2 linked regions of the Aliidongia dinghuensis genome follow. The protein of the gene in region 2 interacts with the protein of the main gene of each other region in a pairwise test. Links are inferred from orthologs where the notes say so. Each region holds a gene or a part of one and is shown on either strand. Other genes may lie near its edges.

Evidence for each region. The genes of interacting proteins can lie anywhere in the genome.
Region 1: the proteins of hflK (region 2) and ftsH interact in binary tests that used the Escherichia coli proteins (3 or more experiments, as listed by UniProt). The link is inferred for Aliidongia dinghuensis from one-to-one orthologs.

The regions. Positions count from the first base shown.
Region 1 is NZ_BMJQ01000005.1:234,526-239,053, reverse strand. The notes cover bases 1,618-4,528. They hold ftsH (ATP-dependent zinc metalloprotease FtsH), read right to left. Parts: upstream 4,084-4,528; coding sequence 2,152-4,083; downstream 1,618-2,151. Other genes in these bases: tilS (tRNA lysidine(34) synthetase TilS), read right to left, coding at 4,213-4,528; folP (dihydropteroate synthase), read right to left, coding at 1,618-2,149. In the rest of the region: glmM (phosphoglucosamine mutase), read right to left, coding at 1-921; more of folP, read right to left, coding at 989-1,617. UniProt on the Escherichia coli protein: Acts as a processive, ATP-dependent zinc metallopeptidase for both cytoplasmic and membrane proteins. Plays a role in the quality control of integral membrane proteins.
Region 2 is NZ_BMJQ01000028.1:336-7,844, reverse strand. Bases 3,974-6,886 are described here. They hold hflK (FtsH protease activity modulator HflK), read right to left. Parts: upstream 6,059-6,886; coding sequence 4,889-6,058; downstream 3,974-4,888. Other genes in these bases: apbC (iron-sulfur cluster carrier protein ApbC), read left to right, coding at 6,199-6,886; hflC (protease modulator HflC), read right to left, coding at 4,020-4,892; IEY58_RS31960 (DUF2065 domain-containing protein), read right to left, coding at 3,974-4,003. Also shown: IEY58_RS31985 (response regulator), read left to right, coding at 1-113; IEY58_RS31980 (response regulator), read left to right, coding at 287-742; IEY58_RS31975 (hypothetical protein), read left to right, coding at 999-1,184; IEY58_RS31970 (DUF2272 domain-containing protein), read left to right, coding at 1,227-2,075; IEY58_RS31965 (DegQ family serine endoprotease), read right to left, coding at 2,110-3,555; more of IEY58_RS31960, read right to left, coding at 3,785-3,973; more of apbC, read left to right, coding at 6,887-7,314.

The sequences.
Region 1 (4,528 bases), on a different replicon or contig from region 2:
GGTGCGCGCGAGGGTCAGGCCGAGCCCGCCCAGATAGCGCTCGAGCCCGAGATTGGACATGACGGTCGCGACCAGACCGCCGCCCCGGAGGGTGCCGGCACGGTGGGCGCGGCTCGCGATCAGGCCCATCAACTGGTCGCCGTCGAGCAGTGCCCCGGTCTCGTCGGCGACCAGCAGCCTGTCGGCATCACCGTCGAGCGCCAGGCCGATGTCGGCCTTGTGCTCGATCACGGCCTTCTGCATGGCACCCGTCGCCATGGCACCCGATTCGCGGTTGATGTTGAAGCCGTCGGGCGACACGCCGAGCGGGATGACCTCGGCGCCCAGCTCGTAGAGCACGCTCGGCGCCACCTTGTAGGCGGCGCCATGGGCGCAATCGACGACGATGCGGATGCCGTCGAGCCGCATGCCGCGCGGCAGCGTGTTCTTGACCCACTCGATATAGCGGCCGCCGGCGTCCTCGAGCCGCCGAGCCCGGCCAAGCTGGGCCGGCGGCGCCAGGTCATGGTCCGCCCCGGCCGCGACGGACGCCTCGATCGCGGCCTCGATCTCGTCCGACAGCTTGTGGCCGTCGGGACCGAACAGCTTGATGCCGTTGTCCTCGTAAGGGTTATGCGAGGCCGAGATCATGACGCCCAGGTCTGCCCTGAGCGAGCGGGTCAGCATGGCGATGGCCGGCGTCGGGATCGGGCCAACCAGCACGCAGTCCATGCCCATCGAGATGAAGCCGGCGGTCAGAGCGGGTTCCAGCATGTAGCCGGAGAGCCGCGTGTCCTTGCCGATCACAACCAGATGACGATGGGTGCCGCGCCGGAAATGCCGTGCCGTGGCGACCGCGACCTTGAGCGCGACGTCGGCGGTCATGGGCGCCGTGTTGGCCGTGCCCCGAATGCCGTCGGTGCCGAAAAGTTTCCGTGTCATCCCAAACCTTCCCCCGGCATGCGCCGCCACCTTTACGCTCAGACTATGATACCGCGCCTCGGCGCCCCTAGCACGCCGCCTCGGCAATCGCGTTCGCGACAGCCAGGGCCTGTGCTGTCTCGGCCACGTCGTGCACGCGCACAATCTGAGCGCCTCGCGCCCATCCGTCCAGCGCGGCGGCAAGCGAACCGCCCAGCCGACGCTTCGGATCCGTCGTACCGTCAATCTTGCCGATGAAGCTCTTGCGTGACACGCCCAGGAGGATGCCGGTACCGAGCGTGTGCGCGAGCCCGAGCGCCGACAGCAGCTCGAGGTTATGGGCGAGCGACTTGCCGAAGCCGATGCCCGGATCGACCAGGATGCGGTCGCGCGGCAGCCCTGCGGCGATCGTCGCCTCAACCCGCGCTTCGAGCCAGTCGAACACGTCGAGGGCCGCCACGTCGTAGTGCGGATCGGACTGCATCGTGCGAGGCTCGCCCTGCATGTGCATGAGTGCCACGGGGGCCCCCGCATCGGCAGCAAGCGCCAAGGTTCCGGGCTGCTGCAGCGCCTCGATGTCGTTCAGGATGACGGCGCCCGCCTTGAGCGCTGCCGCCATGACCGGCGCTCGCCGCGTGTCGACGGAGACGAGCGCGCCCTCGGCCACGAGGCCGCGGATGACCGGCACGACCCGTTCGATCTCAGCTTCGGCCGGGACGTCGGCCGCACCGGGCCGGGTCGATTCGCCGCCGACATCGAGGATCGCAGCACCTGCGGCCCTGAGCGCCAGCCCATGGGCGATCGCCGCCGCGGTGCCGGCATGCTCGCCGCCGTCGGAGAAACTGTCGGGCGTCACATTGACGATGCCCATGACATGCGGCCGCTCGAGCGCGAGGCCGGCCCAGGCCGGGCGCGGCGCCCGCAACCGATCGGCCAGCAGTCGCAGCCGGGTCGCTGCCGGACCGTCGTTCTCGGCAAGCCAAGCCGATAATTCCTGGACCGAAACGATCAGCGTGTTGACGCCGCCGCCCCGTCGGCGGGCGGAAACCCGGACGAGCGTCGCAGCTGCCCAGCCGCGGGCGATGCGCCAGGCAAGGCCGGCCTCGACCGCCTCTCGGGCGGCCGTGCCGGCGACGAACCCGTCCGGGCAGAGGTAGAGGGCGGCAGGCGGAAGGCCCCCGAACGAATCGAGGCCCCGTCTTGCGGCGGGGCCTCGCGGTTCGGGACGGCCGATCGGATCGGCCGTCATCGTCAGGTATTCGGCTGCGGCTCGGGCTCGAGACCGCCCACCGGCTTGTCCTTGCGGCCGCCGGCCGGCGGGATCGACGAGCGGCGCGGCGTCGGGCGCGTCTCGTCGGCCTCGGCCGCGTCACGCTCGATCTGGCCGCCCGCAATGATCTTGCGGCACTCGTCGCCGGACAGGGTCTCGTACTCGAGCAGCGCACGGGCGAGCGCATGCAGCTCGTCGATATGCTCGGTCAGCACCCGGCGCGCTTCCTCCTCGCCGGTCTCGATGATTCGGCGGATCTCCTCGTCGATCAGCTTTGCCGTGGCGTCCGAGACATTCTTGCGCTGGGTCACGGAATGGCCGAGGAACACTTCCTCCTCGTTCTCGCTGTAGCGGATGCGGCCGAGCTTCTCGGACATGCCCCATTCGGTGACCATCCGGCGTGCGGTCTGGGTCGCCACATGGATGTCGCTCGCGGCACCGGTCGTCACGTTTTCGGGCCCGAAGATGATCTCCTCGGCGACGCGTCCGCCGAAGGTGGAGGCTATGCGGCCTTCGAGCTCCTTCAGCGACTGCGAGAGCTGGTCGCGTTCCGGCAGGTACCAGGTGACGCCCAGCGCCCGGCCGCGCGGGATGATCGTGACCTTGTGCAGCGGATGGTGGACCGGCTGGTAGAGGGCGACCAGCGCGTGACCGGCCTCGTGATAGGCGGTCAGCTCCTTCTCCTTGTCGGTCATGACCATGGAGCGGCGTTCCGCGCCCAGCATGACCTTGTCCTTGGCCTGTTCGAACTCGAGCATGGAGACCGAGCGCTTGCCCTTGCGCGCCGCCATCAGCGCCGCCTCGTTCACGAGGTTGGCAAGATCGGCGCCGGAGAAGCCGGGCGTGCCGCGCGCGACCACCTTGGCCTCGACATCGGCCGCGAGCGGCACCTTGCGCATATGGACCTTGAGGATCTTCTCGCGGCCGAGCACGTCCGGGTTCGGCACCACGACCTGGCGGTCGAAGCGGCCGGGGCGCAGCAGCGCCGGGTCGAGCACATCCGGACGGTTGGTGGCGGCGATCAGGATGACACCCTCGTTCGCCTCGAACCCGTCCATCTCGACCAGCAGCTGGTTCAGCGTCTGCTCGCGCTCGTCGTTGCCGCCGCCGAGGCCGGCGCCGCGATGGCGGCCGACCGCGTCGATCTCATCGATGAAGATGATGCAGGGGGCGTTCTTCTTGCCCTGCTCGAACATGTCGCGGACGCGGGATGCGCCGACGCCGACGAACATTTCGACGAAGTCCGAGCCCGAGATGGTGAAGAACGGCACGTTCGCCTCGCCGGCGATGGCGCGCGCCAAGAGCGTCTTACCGGTACCGGGCGGGCCGACGAGCAGGCAGCCCTTGGGGATCTTGCCGCCCAGGCGTTGGAACTTCTGCGGGTCCTTCAGGTACTCGACGATCTCTTCCAGGTCCTGCTTCGCCTCGTCGACGCCGGCGACGTCGTCGAACGTGATGCGGCCGACCTTCTCGGTCAGAAGGCGCGCGCGCGACTTGCCGAAGCCCATGGCCCGGCCGCCGCCGCCCTGCATCTGGCGCATGAAGAAGATCCAGACGCCGATCAGGAGCAGCATCGGGAACCAGTTGATGAGGATGCCGAACAGCGAGGGCACGTTGTCCTCGAGCGGCGCCGCCGTGATACGGACATTCTTGTCGGTCAGGCGGCTGACCAGCTGCGGATCGTTCGGCGTATAGGTCGAGAACGCCCGGCCGTCAGTGTAGTGGCCGTTGACCGTCGCACCCTGGATCGTGACGTCGGAGACCTGGCCCCGGTTCACGTCGTTCAGGAACTCAGAATAGGCGATGCTGGTCTGCGGACCGCGGCTGGAAGAGCTCTGGAACAGGTTGAACAGCGCCACCAGCAGCAGCGCGATAATGATCCAGAGCGCCAGATTCTTCCCGAAATTGTTCACGGTCGAGGCCTTTCGTTCCGTCCGTCGACGTCCATACCCACGCCACGGTAACATACCACCTGCTGGCACCCACTCGAAGCGGGCCGATCAACCGGCCCCTCTTCGAAATCACATAAGGCGCGCCGTTGGCTAAACAACGGTAAAACCGCTGCCTGTCAACGACCGCGTCGGCCGAAACCGAATTGCGGCGCCGATATCGGCACCCGCGCGCATCCAACCGAGATGGGGGACGCCCATGAGAGTACCTTCCCGCCAGAAAGCGGGCAAGGATGGCCGCACGCTGGATGGCAGATAGGGTGTCCCCGGCGCTTCGACAATCCCGCGCATACGTGCTGCCGCATCGCTACCCAGGGCACCGACGCGAATACCGTGCCAGTCACCACCCGGTCGGCGTTCGATCACGAAGCGGTGATCCCAGGAAATGTTTCCGCCCGTCTCTTGCAGG
Region 2 (7,509 bases):
TCCTCGGCAAGGTGGCCCAGTGGCTGCGCATGGAGCGCCCGGCGGGGGCCGGCGGCCACGAAACGCCGGATCGCCGCGCGTCCGGCAATCCGGCGAAACGGGCGCAGCGATAACGGCGCCCGGTGCCGCAATGCCCAAGGCACGAACACGCAAACCCACCACTCGCGGGGGCTGTGCGTCTGGCAACCAAATCGCGGCCCAGCCGTTTGTTTTCGAAACGGAGCCGCGCGGCCAAGCCGACACAAGCGGGAAAGCGCCCGCACACGCGGCGCATGGGGCAAGGGATATGAGCGAGGCGACGCGAAGAACCGCGGACGAAAGCGGACGGCAGGCGACCGTCCTGGTGGTCGACGATGAACCAGACCTGCGCAGCATGTTGGCGAGGGGTCTTGGCGAGCATGGCTATGCCGTGCTCGAGGCCGATAGTGTCGAGACGGCGCAGAAGGTCCTGCGCGACCGCGGCTGGATCGACATCGTCATTTCCGACGTGCGCATGCCGGGCGGCGCTGACGGCACCGATCTCGCCGTCTGGCTCTATCGCTTCCGGCCGGAAACCATCCTGATCCTGACCTCCGGCTACTTCCAGCAGGCCGAGGCCGTGGCCGGTCCCATGGTCTACGGTCACCGCTTGCCGAAGCCGTTCCGCCCGTCGGAGGCCGCCCAGCTGATCGAAAACTGCCTGGCGAAACGGGCGGCGGAACGCGCCCGGATCGAAGGGCTGCGCCGCGGCTGGTGGGAATAGGCCCTCCGGGGCGTATCAGCCTTCGGCAACTTGCCTGGCAAAATGCAAAGCGGCGTGCCGAGCACGGGCGAGCCTCGTCATCGCCGCAGGTGATGCAACCTTGGCGAGGCACTCGATCGTCCGCACTACCAGTCAGGGAATCCAATAGGTTACAGCGGATCGGCCGCCTGCCGGGACCGATGGCATGTCGCTTGCTCTACTGAATCGCGAGTGTTTCACGAGCCTTCGCCCAACCCCATCCCGTTGCGAGGTCGTCATGTCCTTCTCCCCGCGCACCATCGAGACCCTGGTCGATCTGGTCGAGAACAAGCTCAGCTACCTGGACATCACCGATCGTGAAGACCGCGCTGAAATGAAGCTGCTGCAGCGCGCCCTGATCGAGCTCAAGAACGGCGTCCGCGTCGTGCCGCGTGGCGGCGCAGCGCCGCACGTTCATCATTGAGATCGCGCTAAGACGCTTCGATATGGTTAGGGTTGGGGCGCCATGCCGCGCCCCCTCGACCGCCCCCGCTTAAGGCCGCTTCGCCTCACCGTTCTGCCGGCGCTGGTGGCATTTCTCGCCGGCTGCGTGGCACCCCCGCCGCGCGATGCCCATGTCCCGGACTTCGCGCGCCGGCCTTATGAACCGTTCAACCGGACCGCCGCCGTCGCAATCGCGCTCCGGGAATGGCGCCTGTTCGGCAGCCCCGTCGTCGATGCCGCACCGGACGAACGCCCGCCGGTCGATCCCGAAGCGAAGCCCGAGCGCCTGCCCGGCCTCTGGCAGCGCGTCGGCGAATATTGGTGGCTGGGCCTCGACGCGAACGACCCGGACGGCCGCTGGACCGGCAAGCACGACGGTACCGGCCGCGTGTTCCCGGCGAGCGAGGACGGCGAATACGCCTGGTCCGCCGCCTTCATCTCCTATGTCATGCGCATCGCGGGTGCCGGGCCCCGCTTCCCCTATGCCGCGTCCCACTGGATCTATATCGACGCGGCGCGCGCGGCGTCGCTCGGACGCCGCCCCGACGTGGCGCTCCGGGCGGAGGCGGCCGATCGCGTCGCCCCTGAGCCGGGCGATCTCATCTGCTTCGGCCGCGGCCACGACAATAGCGCAATGGCCGGCGACATCCGCCTCGAGACCTTGCCGGACGGGCCGTTCGCCGGCCATTGCGCCATCGTCGTAGACGCAGCACCCGGCATGCTCTCGGTCGTGGGCGGCAATGTCGCGGACGAGGTGGCGCTCACCCACGTGCCCGTCACGGCGGCGGGAATGCTCGCAGCGCCCGGCGGCCCGGCCATCGACCCGCGCTATCCCTGGTCGATCGTCCTCCGGGTGCTCTACGACCACTGAGGACTGTTGAGCCCTCGGGCCGAACCGACGCGGGTCAGCCCTGATCGATGCGCAGCGCCACGAAGCGCAGGTCGCCGCCGTGGTCGACCAGCAGCAGGATCGACTTGCGGCCGGCTTTCTTCGCCTCGTCGATCTTGTGCACGACGTCCTGCGCGCTCTTCACCTCTTCCTGGGCAACCTCGAGGATCACGTCGCCGGCGTGCAGGTCCTTGTCGGCCGCCGGGCTGCCCTTCGCCACGTCGACGACCACGACATTGGCCGAATCGTCGAGCTTGAACTTGTCCTTGAGGTCCGGCGTCGCCTCGGTGATCGACAGGCCCAGCGCCTTGACGAGCGGCGTCGACGGGCTGATGCCGCTGCCGCCCTCGCCGAGCGAGGCGGTCTGCTCGGCCGCCTCCTCGGCCTGCCCGACCTTGACCGTGATGGTCTTGATCTCGCCCTTGCGCCACAGCTTCACCGGCACCGCCTTGTCGACCGGGGCGTCGGCGACGAGACGCGAGAGCCGGCGCGAGTTGGTGACGTCGCGGCCATCGAACTGCAGCAGCACGTCGCCCGGCTGGATACCCGCCTCCTTGGCCGGACTCTTGTCGATGAAGCCGCCGACGAGCGCACCCTTGGTCGAGTCGAGGCCGAGGGCGGTTGCGACATCGTCATTCACCGTCTGGATGCGCGCGCCGATCCAGCCGCGCCGCGCCTTGCCGGTTGCCTTGAGCTGCGCGATCACGTTCTTGGCGAGATCGGACGGGATGGCGAAGCCGATGCCGATCGAGCCGCCTGACGGCGAGAAGATCGCCGAATTGATGCCGATGACCTCGCCCGAGGTGTTGAACAGCGGGCCGCCGGAATTGCCGCGGTTGATCGAGGCATCGGTCTGCAGGAACTCGTCGTACGGGCCGTTGTCGTTGATCGCGCGGGCACGGGCCGAGATGATGCCCGAGGTGACCGTGCCGCCGAGCCCGAACGGGTTGCCGATCGCCATCACCCAGTCGCCGACCTTGGCCGTGTCGCTATCGCCCCAGGGCACGGCCGGCAGCGGATGATCGGGCTTGACCCTGAGGAGCGCGAGGTCGGTCGTCGCATCCCGGCCGACCAGCTCGGCCTTGAGGTTCGTGTTGTCCTGCAGGATGACCGTGATCTCGTCGGCCCCGTCGATGACGTGGTTGTTGGTCACGACATATCCCGCTGGATCGATCACGAAGCCCGAGCCCAGCGACTGCGCCTTCTGCGGCTTGGCCTCGCCATCGCCGCTACCGCCGCCCTGGCGGTCCATGAAGTCCTTGAAGAATTCCTCGAACGGCGAGCCCGGCGGCACCTGCGGCTGGTCATCGTCCGGCCGCCGCTTGGCGTCGGGCTTGATGGTCTGGCTGGTCGACACGTTGACCACGGCCGGCAGCAGCCGGTTGGCGAGCGGCCCGAGCCCCGGGATGACGAGCGGCGCTGCCAAGGTCGGCGATCGATCATCGGCCTTGGCGCTCGCCATCCCGAACGTCCCAAAACCGAAGGTCCCGACCATACCGAACGTCAAAACCAACCCAAGCACCGCGACCCGCGCGACCGTCCGGCCACGCCGACGACCCGCGGCGCGCTCTGAACGGGGGAAAAGTCCACTCACCGGATCACTCCTGCGACCACCAACACAACAGACATAATACTTGCGACTCTAGAGCCAACAGCGGACGGGAGCCAGTTCGTTCCCGAGGGGCCTGGGTTCAATGATGCCGCAGGAACCAGACCCAGGCGACGCCCAGGCAGGCCGCGACCAGCCCCGCGACCCGGAGCAGGCCTTCCGGTTGGCTCACGACCGAGAGCAACGCGCGCTTCATCGGCTGCGGGAACAGGGCATAGAGCGCGCCCTCGATCACCAGCACCAGGGCGAGCGCGGTCCAGAGATCGCGCAGCCCCTCGCTCAGTCCGCCGAGCCCGCCCATTAGGCCAACCCACCCATCAAGGCTTTGCCGCCTTGTGCTGACCGAAATACTGGAAGAACTCGCTGGTCGGCGAGAGCACCATGGTCGTGTCGGGGCCGATCGCGGTGCGATAGGCCTCGAGGCTGCGGTAGAAGGTGAAGAACTCCGGGTCCTTGCCGAACGCGTCGGCATAGATCTTGATGCTCTCGGCATCGCCCTGGCCGCGCAGGATCTGCGACTGCTTGTCGGCCTCGGCCAGGATGACGGTCCGGTCGCGCTCGGCGCGCGCGCGGATGCCCTGGGCCTGCTCGGCGCCCTGGGCGCGATATTCGTTCGCCTCGCGCTGCCGCTCCGACTGCATCCGGGCATAGATCGCCTGGCTGTTTTCCTGCGGCAGGTCAGCGCGGCGGATGCGTACGTCGACGACCTCGATGCCGAAGGACCTTGCCTGGTCCGCGACCTGGTCACGGATGTTGGCCATGATCTGGGACCGCTCCGGCGAGAGCAACGCGTTCAGCAGCACGTTGCCCAGCACCCGGCGGAGCGTGCCGGAGATGGTGGCGCCCAGGCGCAATTGCATGACCGACTCGCTACCGACCGACTGGTAGAACTGCAGCGGGTTGATGATGCGGTAGCGCGCGTAGCTGTCGACCACGAGCCGCTTCTGGTCGGCCGCAATCACCTCCTCGGCCGGCGGCTCATAGTCCAGCAGCCGTCGATCATAGAACACGACGTTCTGCAGCAGCGGCACCTTGGCGTAGAGGCCCGGCTGCCGGATCTCGCGCACCGGCCGGCCGAACTGGATGACGAGCGCCTGCGACGTCTGGTCGACGATGAAGAGGGCATTGAAAGCGAGGAGAAGCAAGACCGCGGCCGCGACGATCCCGCCGACGAAAAGGGCGCGGTTCATGGCTTGCCTGCCTTGGATTGGGAAGCGGACGGCTGGCCCGGGGGCGCAGGGAGCGGGGTTGGCTGCTTGTCGGTGAGCCCCGGCAGCGGCAGATAGGGCACGATGCCCTGGGCCTGCCGGTCGATCACCACCTTGTGCGCGTTCTTCAGCACGTCTTCCATCGTCTCGAGATAGAGCCGTTCGGCGGTCACTTCCTTGCTCACCTGGTAGGCCGACAGCACCGACAGGAAGCGCTGCGCATCGCCCTGGGCGCGCGCCACGACCTCCTGCTTATAGGCCTGGGCGTTCTGGATCTTCTGCTCGGCATCGCCGCGCGCCAGCGGCACGATGCTGTTCTGATAGGCCTCGGCCTCGTTCTTGAGCCGCTCCTGGTCGGCGCGCGCCTTCTGCACGTCGCGGTAAGCCTCGATGACCGGCTGCGGCGGATCGACCTTCTGCAGCTGCACCTGCGTCACCTGCAGGCCGGCGGCGTAGCCGTCGAGGATGTTCTGCAGCAGCGCCTCGGTATCGGTCTCGACCTGGCGGCGGCCCTCGGCGAGCACGCTCGCGATCGGCGTATGGCCGACGACCTCGCGGATCGCGGCCTCTGCGGCCGACTTCACGGTCGCCTCCGGGTTGCGCACGTTGAACAGGTACGCCTTCGCGTCCTTGATGACCCAGAAGACCGAGAAATTGATGTCGACGATGTTCTCGTCGCCGGTCAGCATCAGCGATTCTTCCGGCAGCGCCTGCCGGCCGACGCCGCGGCCGAGCGGCTCGGTCGAGACGCCGACCTCGGTCCGGTTGACGCGCGTCACCTTCGGCTTCTCGACCGATTCGATCGGCGCCGGCAGATGGTAATGCAGGCCAGGACCGGTCGTATCGGCATAGGCGCCGAAGCGAAGGACGACGCCCTCTTCGTCCGGGTTGACGCGGTAGAAGCCGGTGATCAGCCACAGGCCGACCAGGACCGCGGCCACGATGGCCGCCAGCCGGCCGCCGCCGTTGTCGGTACCGGGCACGAGGCCGCGCAGCCGATCCTGCCCGCGCCGCAAGAGCTCGTCGAGATTGGGCGGCTGCGGTCCTTTGCCCTTGCCGCCGCCCGAAGGTGCCTTGCCCCAGGGACCCGGTCCCCCGTTACCGCCCCAGGGGCCGCCACCGCCGCCCCCCTGCCCGTTCCACGGCATGTCCGAAAGAACCTCGATAAACCCGGCCCCAAGGGGCACTTAAGAAGACAGCACCCGATTGTGCGGTCGGCGATCCGGCCCTTATATCAGGGTGACGACGCGGGCGTGTCCAGTAAGTGACGATGGGAAAGGTTGTTTCGATGGCGAGTTTCGGCGAACAGCAGGTTTTGACGGCGCTCAAGGGGGTGATGGACCCGGCGCGCGGCCGCGATCTCGTCAGCCTCGGCATGGTCTCCGGCATCGCCATCCGCGATGGCAATGTCGTGTTTTCGATCGAGATCGAGCCGGCGCGTGCATCTCAATTCGAAGCCGTGCGCAAGGCGGCCGAGCGCGCCGTCGAGGCGATCCCGGGCGTCCTGTCGGTGAGCGCAGTGCTGACCGGCACGCGCCCGCCGGTCATCCGCTCGTCCGGTCACGGCCACGACCATGCCCCCGCCCATGCGGCGCCTCGCCCGGCGCTGGTGCCGGGTGCCCGCGCCATCGTCGCGGTCGCGTCCGGCAAGGGCGGTGTCGGCAAGTCGACGACCACGACCAACCTCGCGGTGGCACTCGCAGCCCAGGGCCTCAAGGTCGGGCTGCTCGATGCCGACGTCTATGGCCCCTCGCAGCCGCGCATGCTCGGCATCTCGGGCCGGCCGCGCTCGCCCGACGGCAAGATCCTGGAGCCGATGCAGAAGCACGGCATCGTCACCATGTCGATCGGCTTCCTCGTGCCCGAGGACACCGCGACGATCTGGCGCGGGCCGATGGTCATGGGCGCGCTCCAGCAGATGCTGCGCGACGTCGCCTGGGGCGAACTCGACATCCTGCTGGTCGACATGCCGCCCGGCACCGGTGACGCGCAGCTGACCATGGCGCAGCAGGTGCCGCTCGCCGGCGCCATCATCGTGTCGACGCCGCAGGACATCGCCCTGCTTGACGCGCGCAAGGGCTTGAACATGTTCCACAAGGTCGAGGTGCCTGTCCTCGGCTTCATCGAGAACATGAGCTATTTCTGCTGCCCGAACTGTGGCCATCGCACCGACATCTTCAGCCACGGCGGCGCGCGCCAGGAGGCGGAGAAGCTGGGTGCCGAGTTCCTGGGCGAGATCCCGCTCGACATCCGCATCCGCGAGACGTCGGACGCCGGCACGCCGATCGTGGTCGAAGACCCGTCCTCGCCGCTTGCCCAGGCCTATATGCAGATCGCCGCCCGCGTCTGGGAGAAGCTCTCCGGCACGGCGCCGCGCCCTGCGCCCAGGATCTCGATCGCCTGAGACTTATCCCGGCACGAACTTCGCCGCCAGATAGACGCCGTTGCTGATGCCCATCAGCAGGAGGAAGCCGGCGGGAATCTCCGGGATCTGGTTGTTCGTGATGACCTTGAGCGCCACGAACAACGCGCCGATCACGGTGAAGAACAGCATCTGCACCCGGGCGGTATCGACCGTGTTGCCGTTGTCGCTCGTCAC